2 regions of the Candidatus Clostridium eludens genome follow, and region 2 is predicted to be linked to the other one. Evidence: predicted binding sites of a transcription regulator. Region 2 holds the regulator's gene; the other holds the start of a gene.
The links. Region 2 encodes Rex, which represses fermentation and respiration genes when NADH is low (regulators of the CRP and FNR family bind a similar motif). Its sites were predicted from a motif close to ATTGTTAANNNNTTAACAAT; they were not measured.
Positions count from the first base shown of each region.

Region 1: ACJDU8_RS08245 (acetyl-CoA C-acetyltransferase) is a predicted target of Rex. The motif match lies at 13,544-13,563, and genes of this name have one in related genera.

Region 1 covers NZ_JBJHZX010000010.1:18,524-33,890, reverse strand. The annotation lists gene rho (transcription termination factor Rho) at 1-501, shown strand, start outside; gene rpmE (50S ribosomal protein L31) at 557-769, opposite strand; gene ACJDU8_RS08310 (methyl-accepting chemotaxis protein) at 898-2,898, opposite strand; gene ACJDU8_RS08305 (DUF1385 domain-containing protein) at 3,271-4,155, shown strand; gene prmC (peptide chain release factor N(5)-glutamine methyltransferase) at 4,152-5,018, shown strand; gene prfA (peptide chain release factor 1) at 5,147-6,220, shown strand; gene ACJDU8_RS08290 (hypothetical protein) at 6,287-6,922, shown strand; gene ACJDU8_RS08285 (ZIP family metal transporter) at 7,056-7,718, shown strand; gene ACJDU8_RS08280 (L-threonylcarbamoyladenylate synthase) at 7,778-8,830, shown strand; gene ACJDU8_RS08275 (low molecular weight protein arginine phosphatase) at 8,856-9,314, shown strand; gene rpiB (ribose 5-phosphate isomerase B) at 9,412-9,861, shown strand; gene upp (uracil phosphoribosyltransferase) at 9,931-10,560, shown strand; gene ACJDU8_RS08260 (deoxycytidylate deaminase) at 10,761-11,177, shown strand; gene ACJDU8_RS08255 (MraY family glycosyltransferase) at 11,224-12,252, shown strand; gene wecB (non-hydrolyzing UDP-N-acetylglucosamine 2-epimerase) at 12,305-13,453, shown strand; gene ACJDU8_RS08245 (acetyl-CoA C-acetyltransferase) at 13,671-14,846, shown strand.
Region 2 covers NZ_JBJHZX010000001.1:138,725-154,091, forward strand. The annotation lists gene guaB (IMP dehydrogenase) at 1-315, opposite strand, end outside; purine riboswitch at 413-510, opposite strand; gene groL (chaperonin GroEL) at 671-2,302, opposite strand; gene groES (co-chaperone GroES) at 2,373-2,657, opposite strand; gene ACJDU8_RS00605 (TVP38/TMEM64 family protein) at 3,000-3,719, opposite strand; gene ACJDU8_RS00610 (DNA-3-methyladenine glycosylase family protein) at 3,850-4,758, opposite strand; gene gltA (NADPH-dependent glutamate synthase) at 4,867-6,258, opposite strand; gene ACJDU8_RS00620 (sulfide/dihydroorotate dehydrogenase-like FAD/NAD-binding protein) at 6,258-7,151, opposite strand; gene ACJDU8_RS00625 (3-hydroxybutyryl-CoA dehydrogenase) at 7,502-8,344, opposite strand; gene ACJDU8_RS00630 (electron transfer flavoprotein subunit alpha/FixB family protein) at 8,544-9,548, opposite strand; gene ACJDU8_RS00635 (electron transfer flavoprotein subunit beta) at 9,568-10,347, opposite strand; gene ACJDU8_RS00640 (acyl-CoA dehydrogenase) at 10,364-11,503, opposite strand; gene ACJDU8_RS00645 (short-chain-enoyl-CoA hydratase) at 11,691-12,470, opposite strand; gene ACJDU8_RS00650 (redox-sensing transcriptional repressor Rex) at 12,686-13,318, opposite strand; gene abc-f (ribosomal protection-like ABC-F family protein) at 13,587-15,367, shown strand, end outside.

The DNA.
Region 1 (15,367 bases), on a different contig from region 2:
TTAGATAGTATTACAAGACTTTCAAGGGCTTATAATTTAACTATAACCCCAACGGGAAGAACTCTTTCAGGAGGGTTAGATCCTGGAGCACTTATAATGCCTAAAAAGTTTTTTGGTGCAGCCAGAAATATAGAAGAAGGGGGAAGTCTTACTATATTGGCTACTGCTCTCATTGAAACCGGCAGCAGAATGGATGATATGATATTTGAAGAATTTAAAGGAACTGGTAATATGGAAGTTCATTTAGATAGAAAGCTTCAGGAGAGAAGAATATTTCCTGCTATCAATGTGTATAAGTCTGGTACTAGAAGAGATGATTTACTTTTTGAAAACCGTGCAGAAAAAGAAACTGCTTTTAACATAAGAAAAGTATTATACGATGAAAATAACAATCAAAATATTTTGGAACAATTGATAAGTTTAATGTCAAAGACTAAAAATAATTTACAGCTTATCAATATTGCCAATAAAATAGATATGGGAAAATCATCAGATAAATAATTAAGATAAAAACCTGTCTTTATGTTAAAAGACAGGTTTGTAAATAATGGAAATTTTATTCTTCATTTTTTAAATTGAATTTCTTTAAGAATCTATCAACTCTTCCACCGACATCCACTAGTTTTTGTTTACCAGTAAAGAAAGGATGGCACTTAGAGCATATTTCCACTTTTAATTCTTTTTGTGTTGAACCAGTTGCAAAAGTGTTTCCACATGCACACTTAACTACCGCATCATGATAGTATTCTGGATGTATGCCTTTTCTCATGTTATTCACCTCTTTCAAGTTTAAAGAGTAAAACTTTAATTTTAACTTCTGTATTATAACATAGCTATAAATTTAAGTCAATTTATATTTTCATACCGATATGATGTTAGAAAAATCAATATATATAATTATACATTAAATTTATTTACTATTTCACTTAACTTAATATATATAGCCTTAAGTTCTTTCATGTTTTCATTTATATTTTCTATTGAGTTATTCTGTTCTTCAACTGAAGCAGCTAGCTGCTGATTTTTTGCAGAAGATTCTTGTGAAACAGCAGATACATTTTTTATAGATTCTATAACATAATTTTTATTTAAGTCTACTTGTTTAACTTTTTGTGCCAGCATATCTATATTTGGCAGCATGTTATTCATAGAACTTTCAATTATGGAGAATGATTTACTGGACTGCTCCATGCTTTCATTAGCTTCCATGTTAGTTTTAACGGAATTGCAGACACTTGTCCGTGCAATTTCTATCTCGCTTTGTATTTCTTTTATTACTTTTGAAATTTTACTTATAGCTTGCTTTGTCTGGGCTGAGAGTGACCTTACTTGATCTGCTACTACAGAAAATCCTCTTCCGGATTCTCCTGCTCTGGCAGCTTCGATAGCAGCATTTAATGCTAGTAAATTAGTTTGCTCTGATATAGATTTTATGGCATCTACTATTTCGCCTATGGATTTAGATTTTTCTGTTAAACTATCCATACTTTTTGATACTTGTTCAGATGCTTTATTATTGTCTTTTAATCTTAAGTCTAAGAGCTTTATTGTTTCAATTCCCTGAGCACTAGTATCTTTTGTAGTATAAAAATATTTTTTAACCTGGTTGGCTTTATTTGATGCATCGTTAATTTCATATGATAGATTATTTAATTTCTCTACACCTTCATTAATATCATTTGCCTGAATGATTGAACCCTTTGCCATTTCTTCTGTAGTTCTAGAAACTTCATCTATTGACTTTGAGGACTCATCTAATGCAGTGGATATGCCAGATGAATATATGAATATGTCATTAGAACTATTTTTTATATCCTGAATTATAGCAGTTAAAGTACTGGAAAGTGATTCTATATCTGATGCTATTGTACCTAATTCATCTTTGTTCTTAATTATGCTGTTTAATTTATTTTTATCATATTTGAAATTTAATTTTTCTATTTCAGATATAACATATCTTATATTATTTATAGGTTTAGATATCATATTCGAAATGTATTTAGAAATTACAATAGCAGCAATTATACAAATAATAAAAATAATTGAGTTTAGAATTACAAGCAAACTTAATTTTTTTGTAAATTCACTTTTAGGTACTACAAACCCCACAGTCCAGTTTGATATTTTAATTTTAGAGGATAAGAAATATTTATCTACTCCGTCATAATCTTTTATGGACAACAATTTATTATTTCCATTTCCAAATTGCTTATACTTTCCATTCATAAAAGTATTTAAATTTTTAAGGGTATCTCCAGATGGTTTTAATTGCTTGTATGGATGAACCAGTACATTATTTTCTTCATTCAGTAAATAACCATAACTGTTTTCAACAGGCGTTGCCTTTCCTATTAAATCTGTAATAACATCCATTTTTAAATCTTCTGCTACCACCCCTACAACTTGTCCGTCTTTTACTACAGGTGTTGTTATGGATACAACTATCTTTTTAGTGTACATATCAAAGTATGGAATATATGATGTAGTGTTTTTTTCTATTGTATTTTTATACCAGGATCTTTTGGTACAATCATACCCATCCGGAGGTACCCAACCTGCTCCATCTAAAATGCCTTTACTAGGAAGTCCCATATATAAATCGGATATGTTAGAATTCGATTTAAGCTTTTCTTTAAAATAGGCAAGTGACTTATCATTATCTCCTATAATATTATCATCGTACATATTTTGTACGATTTGGTTAAATAAAGCGGTTTCTTTATCTAACCAGCTATTGACTATGTTTGAATAGTTCTGTGATGATTCAGCCATTTTGTCACTGTATTGATTTATGATGATATTTCGTGATACAAAATAACTTCCAATAGATGAAAACAACAATAATATTATAGTTAATGATAAAGTTAAAAAAGTGATTTTGCTTTTAATGCTTTTCATGATGACGCCTCCTCTTGCTCTAATAAAAATAAAGTGTTTTTATAAAAATAACTTTATTTATATATCGACAATATTTTTGATAATTTAATATATTTCGCATAGATTATTTATCAAATTCTTCATCAAATCTAAGGCGTGCTTTTGAACTGTGTAGGCATCCTGTGATTAGTACTATATTTATAATCTTTAGGAAAATCCACATGTAGATATATACAATTACTTTAATATTTTAGTTATTATACATAAATATGTACTTTTATATATGGTAAGTGTTTGTTAAAATAGATTTATCAATTTAAAAAAGTTTTAGAAGGAGGGATATTAGTGTCAAAAAATATATCTGTTGGAGGACAAGCGATAATAGAGGGCGTTATGATGAGAGGTAAGTGTGGCGTAGCCACAGCTGTAAGAAAATCAGATGGTGAAATTATTGTTAATAGAGAAGAAAGCATACCTTATAGTAAGAAGAATGTCTTTTTTGGATTACCTATTATAAGAGGATTCGTATCTTTAATAGAATCTTTAGTTATAGGTATACGTGCATTGAATTATTCTGCTTCCTTTTTTGAAGAAGATGGAGAGCAATCTAAATTTGATAAGTGGTTTGAAAATATATTTAAGGAGAAAACTGAAAGTGCCATTATGGCAATAACTTTAGCTATATCTTTAGTTATTACTATCTTGTTATTTTTTATATTTCCTACTTTTATAGCAAATATATTTAAGAAACTTGGAATACATGGAAGTATATCTCTTAATATGATTGAGGGAATAATCAGGGTTTTTGTTTTCTTATTATACTTGTTTCTAATAGGTAATATGAATGATATAAAAAGAGTATTTCAGTATCACGGTGCGGAACACAAAACTATTTTTTGTTATGAAAGTTCAAAAGAACTTACACCACAAAATGCACAAAAATTTGGCAGGCTTCATCCAAGATGTGGTACTAATTTTCTGTTTTTGGTTATGATAATAAGTATAGTACTTTTTTCACTAACGGGTTGGGGCAGTATTTGGGAGAGAATTTTATCTAGAATATTATTATTGCCTATAGTTTCTGGAGTTACTTATGAACTTATAAAATGGCTGGGAAAAAACAATAATTTTTTATCTAGAATTATATCTTATCCGGGACTTATGCTGCAGAAGATTACTACAAAAGAACCGGATTATGAGCAATTGGAGGTGGCAATTATGGCATTAAAGAGTGCACAGGGAATAGAAGAAGATGGAGAAAGTAGAGAATTATTATGATGTGTGAATCTGGTAATATTAATACACTTTTAAAATATGGGTATGAGATTTTAAAGAGTAAAAAAATAGATAGTTATGTCTTGGATACACAACTTTTATTAGGAAAGGCTATAAATAAAGACAGGTTATTTATATTTATAAATGGAGATCATAAAGTTACTGAGGAAGAAACCGAAAAATACTATTATTATTTAGAATTAAGAGAAAAAAAAATGCCCGTAAAATATATATTGGGACAGTGTGAATTTATGGGGCTGGATTTTATTGTGAAGCCTGGAGTATTAATACCACGGCCGGATACCGAAATTTTGGTAGAACAGGCTCTGAAGGAAATAAAAAACAACAAATTTTGTAACATATGTGATTTATGTTGTGGTACAGGAGCTATTGGAATATCTTTAGCCCAATTTATAGCTTATATAAATGTAGAGTGTTGTGATATATCAGATATAGCCTGTGAAGTTACAATGCAGAATATAAAAAGTCACTGCTTAGATGAAAGAGTTCATATAGTGAAAAGTAATTTAATGGAGTATTTTATTTCAAATAAAATAAAATTTCATATGATTATATCTAATCCTCCTTATATAAAAGAGGATGTTATAGATACACTGATGGAAGATGTAAAGAATTATGAACCTCGTGAAGCACTCTCTGGTGGAAAAGATGGTTTGGAATTTTATAGAAAAATAGCTGAAGAGAGTTTGAAGGTTTTGGCCAAAAATGGAATGATAATGCTGGAAATAGGGTATGACCAGAAAGAAGAGGTAACTAATATACTGCTACAGCATGGATTTAAAGATATAGTTTGTATAAAAGATTTGACAGGAAAAAACAGAGTTATTAAAGCAATGCTTCAATAACATTTAAAATAATATAATAATTTATACAGATATTTAATTATTTTTACAGGTATACATTTATTGTGATGAATAAAAATGATATGATATAATAATGAATTGTGAAAATATTTATACGGAGTGATAAGATTATGTTAGAGAGGCTTAATTTCATAGAAAATAAATATGAAGAACTATCTATTAAAATAAGTGATCCCACAGTTATAGCAGATCAAAAAAAATGGCAGAAGTTATGTAAAGAGCATTCAGAATTAGAAGAGATAGTTATGAAATACAGAGAATATAAAAAATCTTTACAGGATTTGGACGATAATAAGGAAATGCTAAAAGAAGAAACTGATAAAGAAATGAGGGATATGGAACAGGAAGAAATAAAAAGGCTTACAGAGATTATAGAAAAGAGGGAAGAGGAACTTAAAATACTTCTTCTGCCCAAAGATCCAAATGATGATAAAAATGTATTTGTAGAAATCAGGGGAGGGGCAGGAGGAGAAGAGGCAGCTTTGTTTGCGGCAAATCTTACAAGAATGTATACAAGATATGCAGAAGTTAAAGGCTGGAAAATAGAAACTATAAGTTTAAATGCTACTGACATAGGCGGATTTAAAGAAATAGTATTTATGATAAAGGGCAGAGGTGCATACAGTAGATTGAAATATGAAAGCGGTACTCACAGGGTACAGAGGGTTCCAGATACAGAATCAAGTGGAAGAATCCACACTTCAACGGCTACTGTAGCTGTGTTGCCGGAAGTTGATGATGTGGATATAGTAGTTAACCCTAATGATATAAGAATAGATGTATTTAGGGCATCAGGTCATGGAGGACAGTGTGTTAACACTACTGATTCCGCAGTAAGAATTACCCACTTACCCACGGGGCTTGTAGTATCCTGCCAGGATGAAAAATCACAGCTTAAAAATAAAGAAAAAGCTATGAAGGTCCTTAAATCAAGGCTTTATGAGAAGGCTGAAGAAGAAAGAAATGCAAGTATAGCAGAAGATAGAAAAAATCAAGTAGGAACGGGAGATAGAAGTGAACGAATAAGAACTTATAACTATCCTCAGGGAAGAGTTACAGACCATAGAATAGGAATTACTTTATATAAGCTGGATTCATTTTTAGGAGGGGATATAGATGAGATAATCGATGCGTTGATAACAGAAGATCAAGCTCAAAAGATGAAAGCTATAGGAAGCAGATAATATATAAATTACAATCCGAACCTAGAAAGGAGATGGAAAACCGTTAACTGTGTCTAACGGGAAAGTATGAATATAGATAAGGCTATTAGAAAGCAAAAAAAATCTTATAAGATATTTATGCTATCTATGAGCTTTATTTTTTTTCTGCTGCCCACGGTTTTTATATTAAATCGAAAGTTCAATATATTTTATATAATTTATCTTGTAGTGTTAGAAATACTTATTTTTCTAGCAATTGTTATAATATTCAATAATGAATTTTTAAAATTTCAATATGATGGCTATAGAGTAAAAGTAAACATGGGAGTAAGAAATATTAAATTAAATATAATATGTGATAGAATTATATTAGTACATGTGGAAAATTATATAGTAAAGAATAGTAAACGAGTGGATTTTAGAATTATTTTTCTTTCTACAGCTAAATTTAGAAATAATAGAATGATACCTGTAAACAAAGAATTCTTAAAGAAATATTCTTATGTAGCTCGCCAATATAATAAGCTGAAAATTTTACATCCTCATGTGAATTTCTATTATACTATAATAAAAAGTGGAGGATTAAATAAATATCTTTTTTTGGATACTATCTATAAAAGCTGTGTTTATGCTTATTTTACTGAGGAGTCCATAGAAAAAATAAAATATTATAGGGAAAATTCCGAAAAATATGATTTGTATAGGAAAAATATAACTAATTGAAAATATAATTCATATATTATGAAGTGCTGCAATAAATATGAAATATAAATAATAGACAAAGGTGAGTTTTATTTTGGGTACAAATATATTTTATATAGTGGTGGTAGGCAGCATAGTGTCTCTTTTAGGAACTATGATAGGGGCTTCACTAGGAGTAGTTGTGAAAAAGCCTTCTAATAGATTCTTGGGATTTATAATAGGTTTTGCAGGAGGAGTTATGTTGTCTGTAGTGGTATTTGATTTAATTCCTGAAGCTATTAGCAAATGGAGTTTTTCTTCCACTATAATATTTGCAATTTTAGGAGCTATAATCATTGCTGCAGTTGATGATAAAATAAACATAAATAGTTCCAACAGACATATTAAAGCAGCATTTATGGCTTCACTAGCACTTATGCTTCATAATTTTCCGGAAGGAATAATAGTAGGGTGTGGCTTTGCAGCAGGCAGTACACTTGGTATAAAGATGAGTATTATAATTACAATTCATGATATACCAGAAGGTATTGCCGTAGCAGCACCGCTTGTAGCATCTAACGTAAAAATTTCCAAGATACTTTTTTATGCTTTTATTACAGCTTTTCCAACTGCCATAGGAACTTTTACAGGTGCTTATATAGCCAATATTTCTCCAAACATATTGGGTATATGTCTTTCTATGGCATCTGGAATAATGCTATATGTAATATGCGGCGAAATGATACCAGAATCTTCAAAGCTTTGGGAAGGTATAACAAGTACATTGGGAACCTTAAGCGGCATTATTATAGGACTTATAATAGTACAGATACTATAAATTTTAAAAATATAACATATTATAAAAGTTTGCTTTATTATAAAAGGTGGTATTGTTTTATGAATACAAAGGTAAAAATCTTAAATGAGAAGGATTTAGATGTGGAAGTTATTGAAGAAGCAGGAAAAATAATAAGAGATGGGGGTCTTGTAGCTTTTCCAACGGAAACTGTATATGGGCTTGGAGCAAATGCTCTTGATCCTGAAGCGGTAAAAAAGATATTTCAAGCTAAAGGTAGGCCCCAAGATAATCCTTTAATTGTACATATAGCTGATATGGAAGATATAAAATCACTAGTTCTTCACATACCTGATGTGGCCTGGAAGTTTATAAAAAAATTTTGGCCGGGACCTATGACTATAATTCTTCCTAAATCATCAATTGTCCCGGATATTACCAGTGCATCACTTAAGAATATAGGAATTAGGATGCCCTCCAATATAATAGCTAGAGAACTTATAAAAGCGGCAAAAGTTCCTATTGCAGCGCCTTCTGCCAATATATCAGGAAGGCCAAGTCCTACAGATGTAGAAAGATGTATAGAAGATTTAGATGGGAAAATAGATTTTATATTAGGCGGAGATATATGTGAAGTGGGAGTAGAATCTACTGTTATAGATTGCACTGTAAGGCCCAGCTGTGTATTAAGACCAGGAGGTATAACTCTTGAGATGTTAAGGGACATAGAAAAAGAAGTCTATGTTGATCCAGCTGTAATGAACAAGACAGATGTAAACATGGTACCTAAAGCACCAGGAATGAAGTATAGACACTATGCTCCCAATGCACCTGTAAAAATAGTTAAAGGAGATTTAGATAAAACTATTGCAAAAATTAATGAAATGGTGGAGAATTATATAGGTGAAAATAAACTTATAGGAGTAATTGCTACGGATGAGACAAAAAAGTTTTATAAGAATGCAGTAGTTATATCAGTGGGTAGTAGACATAATATATCAAGTGTGTCTAAAAATTTATTTGAAACGCTTAGAAATTTTGATGATAAGAAGGTAGATATTATAATATCTGAAGCTTTCGAAGAAAAAGGCATTGGATTGGCAATAATGAACAGATTGAATAAGTCTGCCGGTTTTGATATTATAAAGGTATAATTTTTGCTTTGAGGGAGGTTAGTTCATGGAAGAAATATTATTTGTTTGTACTGGTAATACATGTAGAAGTTGTATGGCAGAATCCATATTTAATTTTAAATCTGACATAAATAATATTAAGGCTATTTCAGCAGGATTGTCAGTAATAGAAAATAGTGTAACCTCTAAAAATTCAGCGGCGATTTTAAAACAAAATATTGATATAGACATACACAAAAGAAAAGCTGTCCAACTAGATGATAATATGATAAAAAATTCAAAATTCATTTTAACTATGACTGCTTACATGAGAGATATATTGAGACAAAATTTTAAAAATTTTAAAAATAAAATATATACTTTAAATGAATTTGTTTCTTTAAAAGGAGATATAAAAGATCCTTTTGGACAGGATGCAGCTGAATATAGGAGTGTTTATATTCAACTGGAAAATAGCATTTTGCTGTTAATAAACAAGTTGAAGGAAGATATGGGCATTAACTAAATGTTATTATCTTCTTTTTTTACGAGTTTGGGCTTTTATCAAATTACTGGCAGTATAATTTAAAATAATGTATTATATATTTTTGGAGGTATTTTTTATGAAAATTGCTTTAGGTAGTGACCATGCAGGATTTCCTTTAAAAAGAGAAATAATAGAGCACCTGAAAGGTAGAGGCATAGAGCTTGAAGATTTCGGAACCCTTTCGGAAGTGTCCTGCGATTATCCTGATTATGCATTAAAAGTTGGAGAACAGGTTGCAAATAAGAATTATGATCTTGGAATATTGGTATGTGGAACTGGTATAGGAATAAGTATAGCTGCAAATAAAATTCCTGGAATTAGGGCAGCGCTTTGCGGAGATACCTTTAGTGCCCATGCATCCAGGCAGCATAATGATGCAAATATACTTGCCATAGGGCAGCGGGTAACAGGTGTTGGACTTGCCCTTGACATAGTGGATACTTTTTTGTCTGCTAGGTTTGAAGGAGATAGACATGAGAAAAGGATAGATAAAATAAGGCAGATAGAAAAAAAATACAGTAAATAGTAGCTGATGATTAATAATTACCTACCGGAAATTATTAAGTAGTAACTAAATAGATTGGAGGATATATGAATGAGTAAGATAACACAAATAACCCATCCGCTTATATTACATAAATTGTCTTTAATAAGAGATAAATATACAGGTTCTAAAGATTTTAGAGAACTTGTAGAAGAAGTAGCTATGCTTATGGCTTATGAGGTAACTAGAAATCTCCAGACAGAGGAGGTAGAGATAGAGACTCCTATATGTAGAACAACCTGTAAGATGCTTTCAGGAAAAAAAGTAGCTATAGTGCCTATACTGAGAGCAGGTCTTGGAATGGTGGGTGGAATGTTAAAACTCATACCTGCAGCAAAAGTAGGACATATAGGTCTTTATAGAGATGAAACTACACTAAAACCAGTAGAGTACTTTTGCAAGCTTCCTCAAGATATAGGAGAAAGAGAGGTAATTGTTACAGATCCAATGCTTGCCACGGGAGGGTCTGCTATAGATGCTATAACTATGTTAAAACAGAAAGGTGCTAAGAACATAAGACTTATGTGTTTAATAGCTGCCGAAGATGGCATAAAGGCAGTTATGGCAGCACATCCGGATGTTGATATCTATACGGCAGCTGTAGATAAAGAATTAAATAAAAATGGATACATAGTTCCAGGTCTTGGAGATGCTGGAGATAGGTTATATGGAACAAAGTAAAAATTGTTTATATTTTTAAGTAAGGAAGCCCAATTTATATTAAGATGGGCTTTTCTTACTTAAAAAATAATAGTTCAGTTTTGCAGAGGTTTAAGTTTGGGTGTATAAATCTATGGTATGAAAGGAATTGTTTTAAAATATTATCTAATAGTTTATAATATATAATGTATTCTTATAAATTGAGGAGATAATTGTTAGCTATGAGAAAAGATTGGGATAATTATTTTATAGATATTGCATTTAAAGTGGCGGAAAGAAGTACATGCTCTAGATTGCATGTGGGGGCAGTCCTTGTAAAAAACAGGAGAATAAAAGGTACTGGCTACAATGGAAGTCCTAGGGGATTAGAACATTGTGATGATGTAGGATGTTATATGAAAGACAACCATTGTGTAAGGACCATTCATGCAGAAGTAAATTGTTTACTTGAGGTATCGCCAGATGATAGGGAAAACTCTACATTATATGTAACACATATGCCTTGTCCAGAATGTCAAAAATTAATAATTACTTGTGGAATTAAAAGAGTTGTATATTGTGAAGACTATATACCTGAAATTAATTGGTTTAAAAAAGCACCTAAAATTGAATTGATATGTATAAAAAGAGCAAAATAATATAATATCTAAATAAATACATAAGATATAATTAAGGAAGGTTAATATGAATAGTTTATATCTATTTGCAATAGTATCAATAGTATTTTCGCTTGCACTTACACCATTTGTTAAAAAAATTGCTGTGCAGTTAAAAATTATAGATATACCAGAAGGGAATAGAAGAATACATAACAAACCCATACCACTCTTAGGCGGGTTGTCCATATATTTTTCTTTTGTAATCACCTTATTGTTAAAGCAAGGTAGCCTTACTGGGGATGAGATGGGGCTTATATTGGGTGCTACAGTAATAGTAATAGGAGGCCTTTTAGATGATAAATTTGATATAAAGCCTAGATATAAATTAGTATTTCAGCTTGCAGCTACTTTAATTTTAATGATTTATGGTGTAAGGATATCAGTAGTTACCAATCCTTTCAGTAGTTTATATGAATTTGTTGATGTAGGGATAATGTTTATTCCATTAACTATAATTTGGGTGGTGGGAATTACTAATGCATTAAACTTAATAGATGGGCTGGATGGCTTAGCTGCGGGTATTGGCTTAATATCTGCTTTAACTATTTTAATTATAGCATTGTTAAACAAGAGATATGAAGCTGCCATACTTGCTGTTATATTATGCGGTGCCCTACTTGGATTTTTACCTTACAATTTTAATCCTGCTTCTATATTTATGGGAGATACAGGGGCACAATTATTGGGTTTTCTGCTTGCAGCTATATCCATTGAAGGCGCTTTAAAATCTGCAGCAGCATTTTCCATAGCGGTTCCTATTCTTGCACTAGGAATACCAATATATGATACTCTTTTTGCCATGATAAGAAGAAAAATCAATGGTAAACCTATTATGCAGGCAGATAGAGGACATCTTCACCACAGGCTTCTTGATATGGGATTCAGTCAGAAACAAGCCGTTGTAACAATGTATATTATAAGTGCGGTACTTGGCAGTTTTTCTATAATAGCCATGGAAATAAATGTACAGAGTTCTTATTTTCTTTTGGCAATAGTTATGGTTATTTTAGTTCTTATAGCTTGGAGAGTTGGATTTTTTAAACATAGAGAGTAAGGTAGAACGCTTGTGATTCATTTTCAGATAGCTAAAAATGGAGGTTTTAATTATGGGTAAACTTAAAGTTATTACGATATTTGGAACAAGGCCTGAGGCAATAAAAATGGCTCCTCTAGTTAGAGAGCTTAAAGGAAGGCAGAGCATAGAAAATAAGATCTGTGTTACAGCTCAGCACAGACAGATGCTGGATCAAGTTTTAGAGCTTTTTAATATTGTTCCTGATTTTGATTTAAATATAATGAAGAGTAATCAAACGTTGACAGGTATAACAAATAGAGTACTTCAAGGTCTTGAAGAAATATTCGAGAAGGAAAATCCTGATTTAGTACTTGTTCACGGAGATACCACTACTACATTTGCAGGAGCGTTAGCAGCTTTTTATAGAAAGATAAGAGTAGGCCATGTTGAGGCAGGACTTAGAACTTACGACAAATATTTTCCTTTTCCAGAAGAAATGAATAGAAAACTTACAGGTGCTATAGCTGATTTGCACTTTGCGCCAACATCTGGTTCCAGAGATAACCTACTTAAAGAAGGAGTACCTGTAAATAAAATATTTGTTACTGGCAATACTGTAATAGATGCAATGAAATTCACAGTACAAAAAGACTATGTATTTAATAATAATGAATTAAATAGCATAGATTACAATAAAAAGAAAGTAATAATGGTGACTGCCCATAGAAGAGAAAATTGGGGAAAAGGAATCGAAAATATCTGTAATGCACTTAAGAAAATAGTTGAAGAAAATAAGGAAGTGGAAGTAATTTATCTTGTACATTTAAATCCCATAGTAAAAGATATGGCATATAAAATACTGGGATGTGTTCCTAGAGTTCACTTATTGGACCCTTTGGATACTAAAGAGGCTCACAATTTAATGGATAGATGTTATATGGTTATGACTGATTCAGGAGGACTTCAAGAAGAGGCTCCTCATCTTGGGAAACCTGTATTGGTACTTAGAAGCGTAACTGAAAGACCTGAAGCTGTAAAAGCAGGTACAGTAAAATTAGTTGGGACTGATAAAGATAATATAGTGAAGTTTGCTAGAGAACTCATATTAGATTCTAGTAAATATGATGTTATGAGTAAAGCCATAAATCCTTATGGAGATGGAAAAGCATCGGGAAGAATAGCATCAGCTATTTTACAGTATTTTAATATAGAAAAAGGAGAATATGAGGAATTTATTTGAGCATACTACTTTTAGATTAATAAATTTAAAATATATAATTGATCAGTGAAAAATAAGGCTGAAAATATGTGTTTTAGCCCTTAGAAAAACTTTGTGTTTTTTTTAACAAAAACGTTGACAACGTTATAATTACTTAGTATAATTAATCTATAGACAGAAAACTTTGTAAATTAAAGTTAGTTATTTATTTTAAATAAACTTTTTAGGAGGATTTACTATGAGAGAAGTAGTTATTGTAAGTGCTGTAAGAACAGCTATAGGAAGTTTTGGAGGAGCTTTTAAAGATGTTCCTGCAGTAGAATTAGGAGCTACAGTTATAAAAGAAGCAGTAAAAAGAGCAAATATTAAACCAGAACAAGTAGATGAAGTTATATTTGGAAACGTATTACAAGCAGGTCTTGGACAAAGTCCAGCAAGACAAGCAGCTGTAAAGGGAGGAATTCCTGTAGAAGTACCAGCTTTTACAATAAACAAGGTGTGCGGATCAGGACTTAGAACAGTAGCTTTAGCAGCTCAGATTATAAAAGCTGGAGATGCTGATGTTGTTATAGCTGGTGGAATGGAAAACATGTCTGCTGCTCCATATGTACTTCAAAAGGCTAGATGGGGACAGAGAATGGGAGACGGAAAATTAGTGGATGCTATGATAAATGACGGATTATGGGAAGCATTCAATAAATACCACATGGGAATTACAGCTGAAAATGTAGCAGAAAAATGGAATTTAACAAGAGAAATGCAGGATGAATTTTCAGCAGCATCCCAACAAAAGGCAGATGCAGCTCAAAAAGCAGGAAAATTCAAAGATGAAATAGTACCAGTAGTTATTAAGACTAAAAAAGGAGAAAAAGTTGTTGATACTGATGAATACATTAAACCAGGAACAACTGTTGAGTCATTAGCAAAATTAAAACCAGCATTCAAGAAAGATGGAACAGTTACAGCAGGTAACGCTTCAGGAATAAATGATGCAGCAGCAGCATTAGTTGTTATGAGTGCAGATAAAGCAAAAGAACTTGGAATTAAACCACTTGCAAAAATACTTTCTTATGGAAGTAAAGGATTAGATCCAACAATAATGGGATATGGACCATTCTATGCAACAAAATTAGCGCTTGAAAAAGCTAACATATCAGTAGCAGATTTAGACTTAATAGAAGCAAACGAAGCATTTGCTTCCCAGAGTTTAGCTGTAGCAAAAGATTTAGAATTTGATATGAGCAAAGTAAATGTAAATGGTGGAGCAATAGCTTTAGGACATCCAATTGGTTCATCAGGTGCAAGAATACTTGTTACATTACTTCATGAAATGCAAAGAAGAGATGCTAAGAGAGGTCTTGCAACATTATGTATAGGCGGCGGAATGGGAACTGCTTTAATAGTTGAAAGATAATAATAAATGATATATTAATTTTGTTTAAATAAAAAAACAAAGTAAGTTATACTTACTTTGTTTTTTTATTACTTAATTTTATATTTTCCACGCTAACATTTTTAAATATAAAACGTTTTCTGCTTTTATAAAAAATAAGACTAATTAGGTAGAACTTGTGGATTTATTATTAAAAAAAGCCAATATAAGTAATTCGACGTTCTTAATATATTTCAAAATAAGCTGTATTTAGGAATTTTCGGCTAATATATACAAATATGATTAAATAACTCAAAGAACATATGAGAGACTTTACATACAGTCTATTTATGAAACTTTGTGTTTTTTTTAACAAAAAATATTGATAAAATATTAATTAATTAGTATAATTAACATATAATAGAATTGTATGAATTGAGTTAATTATTTAAAAGAATGCCATTTAAAAGATAAATTTAGATGATTGCGAATTAACGTCATGCAATTTCAAGATTTATAGAAATTTTCTTAATAAAATAACAATGTTTTATATATAAAAATGT
Region 2 (15,367 bases):
ACTATTATCTGGTGAAAGATAAAATGGATCTGTTATTACTCCATTTTCTTGTCTTTTTACCTTGTCTACTTCCATAGCCTGTTGTTCTATAGACATATTCTTATGTATAATTCCAATGCCGCCTTCTCTTGCCATAGCAATAGCCATCTTTGAATCCGTAACTGTATCCATACTAGCACTAACAAGAGGTATGTTCAATTTTATATTTTTAGTTAAATTAGTATTTAATAAAACCTCTCCTGGCAAAACTTCAGATTTATTTGGTACTAAAAGTACATCATCAAAAGTATACGCCTCTTTTAGAATCTTTGCCAATTTAAACCACTCCCATTCTTAAATTATAGTATTTTAATAAAATATACGCTAATAAAAAAAACATATTAAATTCATTTAAAGAAAATTAATATGACTTTACCATAATAATTCCACTCATAGTGAGCAATTTACGGTTTTCTGTAGATATTTCCCCAGCACACTGGGGTATATATGAATTGAATAAAAAAATCTATTTACTTTTTTATGAATTTTAATACATTTCTATCTATCCTATTAACTATTTACACTATTTTATTCAATTTTTTAGTTTTTGTCAACGTGAATTTATAATATTCTTAAACTAAAAATCAACCTAGTATCTAAATAGATACTAGGTTGATTTGAAATCATGCAATTAATACATTCCTTCCATTCCGCCCATTCCTGGTGCTCCTGGTAAAGCTGGATTATTTTTTTCTGGAATATCTACAACTGCTGCTTCAGTAGTTAAGAAAGTAGCTGCTACAGACGCTGCATTTTGAAGTGCTGATCTTGTAACTTTAGTAGGATCTACAATTCCATTGTCTATCATACTTACATATTTATCTGTTAGTACATCATATCCTATGCCAGCTTCACTACTTTTAACTTTTTCAATTATTACTGAACCCTCTACGCCTGCATTAGCCGCTATTTGTCTAACCGGTTCCTCTAGTGCCTTTGTTATTATATCTATACCAACTTTTATATCTGGTGTATCTGAAGTTAGCTTTGAAACCTCTGGAATTGCATTTACATATGCTGTTCCACCACCTGGTCCCATACCTTCTTCCACACCAGCTTTTGTTGCTGCTAGGGCATCTTCTATTCTCATCTTTTTCTCTTTTAGTTCAGTTTCTGTTGCTGCTCCAACTTTTATTACAGCTACTCCACCGGAAAGTTTTGCAAGTCTTTCTTGTAGTTTTTCTTTATCAAACTCAGAAGTAGTTTCTTCTATCTGTACCTTAATCTGAGATATTCTATCTTCTATAGATTTCTTATCTCCTCTTCCGTTTACTATAGTAGTATTTTCTTTATCAATCTTTACTGACTCTGCTCTTCCGAGATCCTCTAAGGAAACTTCCTTTAAATCTCTTCCCAGCTCCTCTGATATTACCTTACCATTAGTAAGTATTGCTATGTCCTGGAGCATTTCCTTTCTTCTATCACCAAAACCCGGTGCTTTTACTGCCACACAAGTAAATGTTCCTCTTAATTTATTAACAACTAAAGTCGTAAGGGCTTCTCCTTCAACATCTTCAGCTATTATAAGTAATTTTCTTCCTTGTTGTACCATTTTCTCTAACAATGGAAGTATATCTTGAATAGTAGCTATTTTTTTATCTGTGATTAAAATATAAGGATCATCTAATAAAGCTTCCATCTTTTCTGTATCAGTCACCATATATGCACTTAAATAACCCCTGTCAAATTCCATACCTTCAACTACATCTAACTCGGTTCCCATAGTTTTTGACTCTTCAACAGTTATAACTCCTTCATTACCTACTTTTTCCATAGCATCAGCTATTAACTCACCTATTTCTTCATCAGAAGCTGATATAGCTGCAATTCTTGCTATATCTTCTTTGCCCTTTACAGTTCTTGAAACTTTCTTTATTTCCTCTACAGCTTTATCTACTGCTAATTTTATACCCTGTCTTATAAGCATAGGATTTGCTCCAGCTGTAACATTTTTTAATCCTTCTCTTATTATAGCTTGAGCAAGTAATGTAGCTGTAGTTGTTCCGTCCCCGGCTACATCGTTGGTCTTTGTAGCAACTTCCTTTACAAGTTGAGCTCCCATATTTTCATATGGATCTTCCAATTCTATTTCCTTTGCTATTGTAACTCCATCGTTTGTGATGAGCGGTGAACCAAATTTCTTATCAAGCACTACATTCCTTCCCTTAGGTCCTAGGGTAACCTTCACTGTATTTGCTAATTTATCTACACCTTCTTGCATTTTTCTTCTAGCATCTTCGCTAAATAGAATACTCTTTGCCATAAAAAAACCTCCTTACAACTTCTGTTATATAAAATACTTATTTCTTTTTTAAATTACATTCTTTAACTAATTATTCAACTATAGCAAGTATGTCATCCTGTCTTAAAATAGTGTACTCCACACCATCTATTTTAACTTCATTTCCGGCATATTTAGAGAATAATACTCTGTCTCCTACTTTAACTTCCATTTTAATTTCTTTGCCATCTACTACTCCACCAGGTCCTACTGCCACAATTTCTGCTTCTTGTGGTTTCTCTTTAGCACTTCCCGGTAAAACAATACCACTTTTGGTAGTTTCCTCAGCTTCAATTTTTTTAATTACAACTCTGTCTCCAAGTGGTCTAATTTTCATCTAAACCCCTCCTTAAAAATACTTTTAATTTATTTTAAATTATTTTTCACTTTATTGTTAGCACTCATCAACCATGAGTGCTAATACAATTATTATAATAATGAATAGCCTTTATATTTTCAAATTTAAATTTCACACTTATTGAACTATTTATGGTAAAAAATACAGCATATACTTTAATTATGTCCTTATTTCACCTTATTGCTAATAATTTCATATATAATATACATTATTAGTATTTTCCTATTAAATTTATATATACAAAATTATTATAATTTACTTTGATTTAACATATTATAAATCCAAAGTATAGCCATTACATAAAGCACCTACACCACTGAACTAAAGTTGTTCATTGCTTTGTGAATTCTTATCTTTTAAGATCTTCACTAGTATTTTTTCTCCTTTGAAAATTCCTACAATAAACAAAAATATGCTTACTAAGGCTATGCTTATAATTATTATTTTATCTCCCGAATATATTTTTGAACCAAAATAGACAGAAATAATTATTCCAGGTAATCTTCCCAATGTAGAATAAAATACAAAATTTTTGAATTTTATTCTAGATATACCACATATGTAAGCTAAAATATCTTTAGGTATTCCAGGAATTAAATACAATATAAATACTATAAAATTCACACTACCCAAATCCAATATTGTTTGAAAAAACTTTAAATTCTTATAAGATATTATTTTATTTACAAGAGGCCTTCCATAAATTCTAGATACACCATAGGCAATTAAATTACCTAAAGTTATACCTAGAATAGATACAACACTTCCTCCAAATACTCCATATATATAGCCTCCTGCAATTTGAACAATCTCTCCAGGTATAAAAAAAGCAACAACCTGTAAAACTTGAATAAATACAAATACAATCACACCATATTTGCCATAAGACATTACTATATTTTTTATCTTATGAGGTTCTGTAAACAAACATATATACTTACTATAATATTCATAAGCTGAAATAATAAAAACAGTAAATACAATTAGCAACAGTCCATAAAATTTATACTCTTTTAAATTTTTCTTAATATGTTTCAACATATAACTATCCTCTTAACAATTTTATATTTTAATATTAACTATGATTAATTCACTATCCTATACTCTAAAAACTGCTATATATATTTTAACCTAATATGGAATAGTTATTTGAAATATTTACTTTATTTTATTAAACTTTTATATTATTTTCCCTTGCATGATAAAATAAATACTGTTGGGCAAAGCCTGATAACTTGCCGAATTTTTTTATTCCAAAATCTCTTATGCCCTTTAAAGATACATCCGGTGCCAGATAAAAGTAATTCATAGCCCTTTTAACCCACACATCTACAGGAAAAGCAGAATATTTTTGCATAGAAAAAAGCATAATACAATCCGCCACTTTAGGACCTATCCCCATAAATTTTTGTAGTTCTTTATGGCAAATTTCATCTTGCTGCATCTTAATCCAACTAATATCATACAATCTATCATAACTTTCTTTACCCTCTGTGCCATTATCATAAATTTTTGATACAGTGTCCTTAATATACTTACCTCTAAAACCTGTTCCACAGGATTCAAGCTCTTCCAATGTAGCTTCTTTTAATTTGTCTAATTTAGGAAAGCCATAGTAAACTTTACCTTTAAACTCCAAAGCTTCTCCCCATTTTTTGCTTATATTTTCTATAGTCCTTTTTATCATAGGAATTCTATTATTAGCTGATATTATAAAGGAAACAACCAATTCAAAAGGATCCTGTTTTAAAAGCCTAATTCCACAGCCAAATTCCACAGCTTCTTTTAAAATGGGATCTTTGCTTAGTATAGTCTTTATTTCGCTATAGTCACGGTTTAAATCAAAATACTCACACCATATTTCTTTAAAATCTTTTTCGGATGTATTATATATCAATATATCATTGTCCTTTTTTTCTACTTCAATAATTTTTCCAAAAGCTACACCTATATAGCTTCCGCCTTTTTGCCTATTCCATCTAAAACATTGACCGCAATCAAATATATGAGACAATTCAAAATTTCGTACATCCTTTATTATGATTCCCTGCTCAAAATCTTCTATATAATTAAAGTCCATACAACTACTCCTTATAAATTTTTAATATCATTATACACTATAGTTCATTAATTATCTCCTAAATATTAAAAAGCTGTATTAGGTTACCCTAATACAGCTTTTCAGTAATTATTTCTTGCTTAAATATTCATCTATAGCCTTTGCAGCTTTTTTACCTGCACCCATAGCAAGTATAACAGTAGCAGCTCCAGTTACGGAATCTCCTCCTGCATATACTCCTTCTCTTGTAGTCAATCCAGTTTCTTCTTCTGCTATTAAACACTTACGTTTGTTCATTTCAAGTCCTTTTGTTGTAGATGCTATTAATGGATTTGGTGATGTTCCAAGTGACATTATTACTGTATCTACCTCTAACTCAAATTCTGAACCCTTTATTGGAACCGGTCTTCTTCTGCCTGATGCATCTGGTTCTCCAAGTTCCATCTTTATACAACGCATACCTTTAACCCAACCCTTGTCATCACCTAATATTTCTATAGGGTTAGTTAAAAGATGGAATTGTACTCCTTCTTCTTTAGCATGATGAACTTCTTCTGCCCTTGCTGGAACTTCTTCTGCTGATCTTCTGTATACTATATATGATTCTGATCCCAATCTTAATGCAGTTCTAGCTGCGTCCATAGCAACGTTTCCTCCACCTATTACTGCAACTTTCTTACCAACTTTTATTGGTGTAGCATAATCATTTTTAAATGCCTTCATAAGATTACTTCTAGTTAAGAACTCATTAGCTGACAATACACCATTTAAATTTTCTCCTGGTATGTTCATAAACATTGGAAGTCCTGCACCAGAACCTATGAATACAGCATCAAAGCTTTCATTTTCTACAAGCTCATCTATCGTAATAGTTCTTCCTATTATTACATTTGTCTCTATTTTAACACCTAATTTTTTTACATTTTCAACTTCATGTTTTACTACACTATCCTTTGGAAGTCTGAATTCTGGAATTCCATAAACCAAAACTCCGCCTGCTTCATGAAGTGCTTCAAATATAGTAACGTCATATCCAAGTTTTGCTAAATCTCCTGCACAAGTAAGTCCTGAAGGACCACTTCCTATAACTGCTACCTTTTTACCATTTGATGGTTTTTTATCTGAAAGATCTACATTATTTTCTCTGGACCAGTCAGCTACGAATCTTTCAAGTTTTCCTATAGCAACAGCTTCTCCTTTTATTCCAAGCACACATTTTGATTCACATTGACTTTCCTGTGGACATACTCTTCCACAGACTGCAGGAAGTGCACTGGATTTTGCTATAACCTTAGCTGCCTCTTCAAAATTTTTATTTTTAACTTTGTCAATAAATTCTGGGATACTTATTGAAACAGGACATTTTGAAACACATCCTGGTTTCTTACAATTCAAACATCTTGATGCCTCATTTACTGCTTCTTCTTCAGTATATCCAAGACATACTTCCTGAAAGTTAGTTGCTCTAACTTGTGGATCTTGCTCTTTTATTGGCACTCTCTTCATTCTATCTACAGCCATTACTTGTCACCTCCGCACTTACATCCTTTAGCATGGTGGGTATCTCCCTCTTCTGCTTGAAGAATCTTTTTTCCTTCTTCTGTTTTATACATAGCTTGTCTTCTCATTGCTTCATCAAAATCTACTAAATGTCCATCAAATTCTGGTCCATCTACACATCCGAATTTTACTTCTCCACCTACTGTAAGCCTACAAGCTCCACACATACCAGTTCCATCTACCATTATTGGATTTACACTTACTATAGTTTTTACTCCATATTCTTTTGTAAGTTTACACAAAAACTTCATCATAATCATTGGTCCTATAGCAACTACACAGTCATACTTCTTTCCTTCTTTGTTATCAAGAAGTTCTTTAAGTTTATCTGAAACAAATCCTTTAAATCCATAGCTTCCGTCATCAGTAGCTATATACAAATTGTCTGTAACAGCTTTCATCTCTTCTTCTAAAAGTAAATGAGCTTTAGATTTACAGCCTACTATAGCATCAGCTTTTACTCCATGCTGACTTAACCATTTCACCTGTGGATAAACTGGAGCTGTTCCTACTCCACCCGCTACAAATATAATATTCTTTTTCTTAAGTTCTTCTAGATCCTCGTCCACAAATTCTGAATGCATTCCTAAAGGCCCTACGAAGTCTCTAATATAATCTCCTGCTTCATATTTTGCCAATTGCTTTGTTGATGCACCCATTGTCTGAAACACTATTTTTACTGTTCCCTTTTCTGCATCATAGTCACAAATAGTAAGAGGCACTCTCTCACCCTTATCATCTATTATAACTATAATGAATTGTCCTGGAAGACAGGACTTAGCTACCCTTGGCGCCTCTATATCCATTGAATATATATTAGGTGCAAGAGCCTGTTTGTCTACAATTTTATACATTCCATTCACCCCATCTGAAAAACTAATAAAACTTATAAAACGTTTAAATCCAAGACTTAAATTTCACTTCAAACATAAGCCCTTTATTGTATTATATCATAATAACAAAATAATTGCACTACTATAAGAAAGTTACTGTGAAAAAGTTTTGTGCAAAAATATTTACATAACATCCATATTTTCAAGCATATTATTATATTTGAAATATGTACTGAATTTTGCCCAAAGATACATTTATTGCTATAACTGCAAAAAACTACATAATTAAAAAAAGATTTTAGACTAATCATTAATTAGCCCAAAATTCTTTTTAATTATTATAATTTAAATTTAACTAAATCATATAATTTTTAATAAGCAAAGAATCCTTTTCCTGATTTTCTTCCTAACCAACCTGCTCTTACATATTTTCTAAGTAATGGATGAGCCCTGTATTTTGAATCTCCAGTCTCATTATAAAGTACATCCATGATAGCAAGACATACATCTAATCCTATAAGATCGCCTAATGCTAGAGGACCCATTGGATGATTAGCTCCTAATTTCATAGCTGTATCAATATCTTCTGCTGAAGCTATTCCTTCTGCAAGAATGCCTGCTCCTTCATTTATCATTGGTATTAATATTCTATTTACAACAAATCCTGGAGCTTCTGCTACCTCTACAGGAGTTTTTCCTACTTTAACAGAAAGATCTTTTATAATATCAAAAGTTTCTTGAGAAGTAGCCATGCCTCTTATGATCTCAACTAATTTCATAACATTTGCTGGATTAAAGAAATGCATTCCTATAAATTTATCCTGTCTCTTTGTAGCTGTTGCTACTTCAGTTATAGATAATGAAGAAGTATTAGTAGCAAAGATCGTTTCAGGTTTGCATATTTCTTCTAATTTCCCAAAATAATCTTTCTTTATATTCATATCTTCAGATGCTGCTTCTATTATAAGATCACAATCAGCTAATTTTTCAAGTTCAGTTGTTACACTTACTCTTCCAACTATTTTATCAGCATCTTCTTGGGATATTTTTCCCTTTGATACTTTTTTGTCATAAGATTTTTTTACTGCTGCCAAACCTTTTGAAATACTACCTTCAGTTCTTCCACGGATAATTACATCTATCCCTGCTTCTGCAAAAGCCTGCACAATTCCACGAGACATAGTTCCACTACCTAAAACTGCTACACTTTTAATACTCATATATGTCACTCCTTCTTTAAAATTTAATGTGCTCAAATTATATTAAGCACCTAATTTAATTAAAACTAGTATGCTTAAAATAACAAGCATTTATACATTTATATTTTCCTCCACTACAGCACAATGCATGCTGCAGGGAGGTTTTTAACATAGAAAATACTATTTATATAGTTTATATAAATTTACAAATCAATTAAAGATTTAAAGCTTTAACTTGAGCTGTTAATTCAGGAACAACTTTGTATAAATCTCCTACGATAGCAAGATCTGCTACTTGCATTATTGGAGCGTTTTCATCTTTATTTACAGCTACAATAAATCCACTATCTTGCATACCTGCTAAATGCTGTATTGCACCTGATATTCCGCATGCAACATAAAGGCCTGGTCTTACTGTTTTTCCTGTTTGTCCAACCTGGTAACTCTTATCTATCCAGCCAGCATCTATAGTCGCACGGGAACCACCTATAGTTCCACCTAATAAATCTGCAAGCTCTTTAAGAACTTTGAATCCATCTGGACCGCCAAGTCCTCTTCCACCTGATATAATTACATCTGCTTCTGAGATATCTACTGTATCTTTAGCAGACTTAACTACTTCAATTACGTCAATTCTGATGTCACTAGCAGCAACATTTGCAGCTACCTTTTCTATTTTTCCAGCTCTTGAAGCATCTCTTGGAAGCTTATCAAAAACTCCTGGTCTTACTGTTGACATCTGTGGTCTTGTTTTTTCGCAAGCTATAGTTGCCATTAAGTTTCCACCAAAAGCTGGTCTTGTCATCATTAAATTTTTTGATTCAGGATCTATATCAAGTCCTGTACAGTCTGCTGTAAGGCCTGTAGCAGTTCTAGCTGCAACTCTTGGTCCTAAATCTCTTCCTATAAATGTAGCTCCGATAAGTAATATTTCTGGTTTTCTTTCATCTATAAGCTCATTTATTACTTTAGTATATCCATCTGTAGTATAGTGTTTCAAAAGAGGACTATCTGCATATAAAACCTTATCTGCTCCATGTGCAATAAGTTCTTTTGCTGCCTCATCTACACCACTACCAAGTAATAAAGCAGTTAATTCTACTCCTAAAGTGTCCGCTAATTCTCTTCCTTTTCCAACTAATTGAAGTGCTACTTTTTGTAGTTCTCCATCTCTTTGTTCAGCAAATACCCATACGCCTTTGTAATCTGCTATGCTCATTCTAAACCCCTCCTATATATTAAATAACGTGTTTTTCTCTTAATTTTGAAATTGCATACGTTACTGCTTCTTTTACTGGTTTATTAACAATTTCTCCTGCACCCTTTGGTTCTTTTGTATGTGATCTCTTAACTTTTGTGCAAGAACCATTAAGTCCAAGTTTATCTTTCTCTACTTCTAAATCAGCAGCACTCCATATCTTAACTTCTTTTTTGAAAACTTCAAATATGTTCTTTATGTTCATATATCTTGGTTCATTTAATTCTTTTATAGCAGTTAACATACATGGAGTTTTAATTTTTGCTACTTCATATCCATCTTCCCAAGCTCTTCTAACTGTTAAAGTATCTCCGTCTGCATCAACTTTTTCTACATATGTTATCTGAGGTATATCTAATTTTTCTGCTATTTGAGGTCCAACCTGTGCAGTATCTCCATCTATTGCCTGTCTTCCTGCAAATATTAAATCATATTCTAAATTTTTAAGTGCTCCTGCCAATGCATAAGAAGTAGCTTGAGTATCCGCTCCTGCAAAAGCTCTGTCTGAAACCAATATTGCTTCGTCAGCTCCCATAGCTAGAGCTTCTCTAAGTGCCTCTTCTGCTTGTGGAGGTCCCATACTTACTACTGTAACTGTACCGCCTACTTTTTCTTTTAAAGCAATTGATTCTTCAAGTGCATTTCTATCATCTGGGTTTATTATTGATGGAACGCCTTCTCTTATTAATGTTCCTGTTTTTGGATCGATTTTAACTTCATTTGTATCTGGTACTTGCTTTAAGCAAACAACTATCTTCATTATGAACTCCTCCTATTTATTTAAATAAATTTGCTGCGATAACCATCTTTTGTACTTCTGAAGTTCCTTCATATATCTCAGTTATCTTAGCATCTCTCATCATTCTTTCTACTGGATAATCTTTAGTGTATCCATATCCTCCAAAGAGTTGTACAACCTTAGTTGTAGTTTCCATAGCTACAGTAGCTGCAGCTAACTTAGCTCTTGCAGCATCTACTGAATAAGGAACACCCTTATCCTTATTTACTGCTGCTTTGTAAACAAGATATTTTGCAGCTTGTATTTTAGTATCTAATTCAGCAGCATACCATGATAATCCTTGGAATTTGTAAAGTGCCTTTCCAAACTGTTTTCTTTCTTTCAAGTATGCAACTGCTTCATCTAAAGCACCTTCTGCTATACCTAATGCTTGGGATGCTATACCAATTCTTCCTCCATCAAGAGTCTTCATTGCTATACCAAAACCTTTTCCTTCTTTTCCTAACATATTTTCCTTTGGAACTACGCAATTCTCAAATATAAGCTCAGTAGTTGATGATCCTCTTATTCCCATTTTGTCTTCAAGTTTTCCTATTGAAAAACCAGGCATTCCCTTTTCAATTATGAATGCTGTTATTCCGTGATTTCCCTTGCTTCTATCTGTCATTGCAAATACTACGAAAGTATCTGCTGCTCCACCATTTGTGATGAATATTTTTTGTCCATTCAATATATAATTATCTCCATCTAAAACAGCTGTTGTCTGCTGTCCAGAAGCATCAGTACCTGCATTAGGTTCAGTTAAACCAAATGCTCCAAGTTTTTCTCCTTTTGCAAGTGGAATTAAGTATTTTTGTTTTTGTTCTTCTGTACCGAATTGATAAATAGGTGTTGCGCAAAGTGAAGTATGTGCTGAAACTATAACACCTGTTGTAGCGCAAACTTTTGAAAGTCCTTCTACTGTTAATATATAAGAGAGTGTGTCTCCACCTGCTCCGCCATACTCAACAGGAAATGGTATACCCAACATTCCATATCTAGCCATTTTTTCTACTGTTTCTTGAGGAAACCTTTCTGTTTCATCTACTTCTGCAGCTAGAGGTTTAACTTCAGTTTCTGCAAATTCACTTACCATTTGTTCTACAAATTGTTGTTCTCTTGTTAATGTAAAATCCATTTATTTTACCTCCTAAATAGTTTTCATACTAAATATAGCTTATATCTTTTTTTATATCATTCATTGTAAACCTTTATTTGTAAACCTTTAAAGAAAATAAAGATCACAATTTACTGAACCTAAGTTATTAATTATAATCTTAAATTTTATATTTAAGTTATTGACCTGATTTATACGATATCATCAATTACTTGTTTTTAAAAGATTTATCTCTCTTTTCTACAAATGCTGTCATTCCTTCTTTTTGATCTTCTGTAGCAAAACATTCCCCAAATACTTCTGCTTCATAAGCTACAGCTGTGTCTATATCGCACTGAATTCCTTGGTTTATAGCCGCTTTACATAATTGAACAGCTATAGGTGCATTACTAGCTATAGTATTTGCCAGATTTTTAACTTCTTCTAACAACTTATCTGGTTCAACTATTTTATTTACCAATCCTATTCTTAGAGCTTCTTCAGCATTTATTATTTGTGCAGTGTATATAAGTTCTTTTGCCATACCAACGCCTACTACTCTTGGAAGTCTTTGAGTGCCTCCAAATCCTGGAGTAATTCCAAGACCAACCTCTGGCTGACCAAACTTAGCTTTTGATGAAGCTATTCTTATATCACAAGCCAATGATAATTCACAGCCTCCGCCAAGTGCAAAACCATTTACGGCTGCTATAACTGGCTTATCTAATTTTTCCAATTTTCTAAATACTTTATTGCCAAGTGTCCCAAACTTTCTTCCCTGAACTGTATTGAGATCCTTCATTTCAGTTATGTCCGCTCCTGCTACAAAAGCCTTACCCGCACCAGTAAGTATCACAGCATACACATTTTCATCTGCAGCAATATTATCTACCGCAGCATCAATTTCCTTTAGTGTTTCTGAGTTCAAAGCATTTAATGCTTTAGGCCTATTTATTGTTAGCAAAGCTACCTTGCCATCCTTTTCAAGAATGATATTTTTGAATTCCATATTACTCCTCCCTCCTAAACCTTTTGAAAGCAACATTAACAAAGTATTGTTAATAATATCACAAATACACTTAAAAATAATTGAAGTTTTTCACTTCACTTCTTATTATATACCTTAAGCTTATATATTTCAATAATAAATTAGCACAAATATCAAATAAATTTTATTTAATATTTTATTTTAACATTTACAGTAAAAACATACACCTTTAGGTTTTACTCTATATCATTTAAAAGACAACTCAACGTCAGTAAACTATCACTTAAATGAACATTTTCCACCTTCACATCTTCTGGTACAATAAGATCCACTGGAGCAAAATTCCATATACCCTTCACTCCATTTTTGACCAAAATATTACAAACCTTCTGGGCATTATTGCTAGGCACACATATTACACCTATGTCTATAGCATTTTCTTTCAGGTAGTCAGCTAAATAATCTATGTCTCTTATCTCTATATCCCTAATTCTAATACCTATAAGTTTTGGATTTATATCAAATATAGCTTTTAATTCAAAACCCAGTTTTTCAAATCTAGTATAATTAGATATAGCTTGACCTATATTACCTGCTCCTATTATAACTTCTCTATACAATTTTGTAAGTCCAAGTATATTACATATTTGACTGTATAATTCACTTACATTGTATCCATATCCCTGTTGACCAAAATCTCCAAAGCAATTTAAATCTTGCCGTATTTGAGAAGCTGTAAATCCTATTTTTTCACTTAACTCTTTTGAAGATATTCTATCTACGTCATTTCTCATTAAATTATCTAAATATCTATGATATTTGGGCAATCTCTTTATGACAGACATTGATATATCTTTTTTCTTATCCATACCGCACCTCATATCTATAACTATATGTTTTAATTATATATTAAAATAAATTCTACTATAATTCCATTTTATCATTATATAGTATTATCTAATTATAACATATGTTAATACTCTCTTTTTTATTATTTTGTATTTTTATTAAGGTTTTTCAATTTTATAATACCCATATTATATATATTATGTAAATCATTATTATATTCTAAATAAGGTCTACAAAAAAATCTCTTTACATAGTAAAATATTAATAAGTTAAGGAAGGTGTTATTCTATGATCATTTTAAGCTGTAAAAATATTCATAAGAACTATGGAATAGATGTTATATTAGAAAATGTAACTTTCAATATAAATGAAGGAGACCGAGTAGCACTAATAGGACCAAACGGAGCCGGCAAGTCTACCCTATTTCAAATTCTAACAAATAAGATAAGCCATGACAGTGGAGAGCTATTTGTAGATAAAACTAAAACCATAGGCTATTTAACCCAACATCTATCACTAGATTCTTCAAATACAATATACGATGAAATGCTTACTGTATTTCAAGATATAATTGACTTAGAAAATAAATTAATTAAGCTGGAAACTTTAATGAACGAGCCCTATAATTCTAAAAATGAAAACTATCAAAATAAATTGATTGATAATTATACCATATGTTCAGAACTCTATAGAAACAGAGGCGGGTATACCTATAAAGCAGAAATAAATAGAGTCCTAGCAGGTCTAGGCTTTTCTCAGAATGAATTTTGTGATTCCATAAACATAATAAGTGGAGGGAAAAAAACACGGGTTGCCCTTTGCAAATTGCTATTAACAAAACCTGACATACTCTTATTAGATGAACCTACCAATCATTTGGATTTGGAAGCTATAGAATGGCTAGAAGAATACTTAAAGGCCTACAAAGGAACTATAATTATAATTTCCCACGACAGATACTTCTTAGATACCATAACACACTCAACTATGGAACTTATAAACGGTCATGTGAATTTTTACAATGGAAATTATACTACTTCTCTGGAACTAAAAAAGAAAAACTATGAAATTCAATTAAAAGCATATAACATACAACAAACAGAAATAAAAAAACAAGAAGAAATTATTGAAAAGTACAGATCTTTTAATAGAGAAAAAAGTATCAAGGCAGCAGAAAGCCGACAAAAAATGTTAGATAAACTGGATAGAGTACCCCCTCCCGATAAAGACATAAAAATTAAAAATATAATATTTAAAGCTCAAATAAATAGCGGCAATGACGTACTCTACGTGGAAAACCTAAGTAAAAGTTTTGATGAAAAATTACTATTTAAAAATTTAAATTTTCAAATAAGAAAAGGCGAGAAAACAGCATTTATCGGTAAAAATGGTTGTGGTAAAACTACCCTCTTTAAAATAATCCTTGGGCAAATAAAAGACTATACAGGAATTTATAAATTGGGTAAAAATGTTGTAATAGGCTACTATGACCAGGAACAATCTGATTTAGACCCTGAAAAGACTATCATAGACGAAGTGTGGACCAGATTTCCTGAGCTTACCACTACAGAAATTAGAAATGCTTTAGCCAGTTTTCTATTTACAGGGGATGATGTATTTAAGAAAATTTCACCCTTAAGCGGTGGAGAAAAATGTAGAATAAATCTATTAAAACTTATGCTGTCTAAATCCAATTTTTTACTTTTAGACGAACCTACAAATCATTTAGATATAGCTTCCCGCGAAGCTTTAGAAGAGGCTTTACTAGATTACGATGGTACTATACTGGTAATATCTCATGACAGATACTTTTTAAATAAATGCATAAGTAAAATATATGAATTAAGTCAAACTGAGACAAAAGAATATTTAGGCAACTATGTTTACTATACAGAAAAGAAAAAAAATCCATTGAGATTTGAGGAGGAAGTAAGTACTTCAAAAACTAAAACTCAAATATATCAGGAGAAAAAAAGAAAAAAAGAACTAGAAAAAAACAAACGAAAAAAGAATCTTGAGATAAAAACTATAGAGGAAGAAATATCAAAGTTAGAAGATTATATATTAAA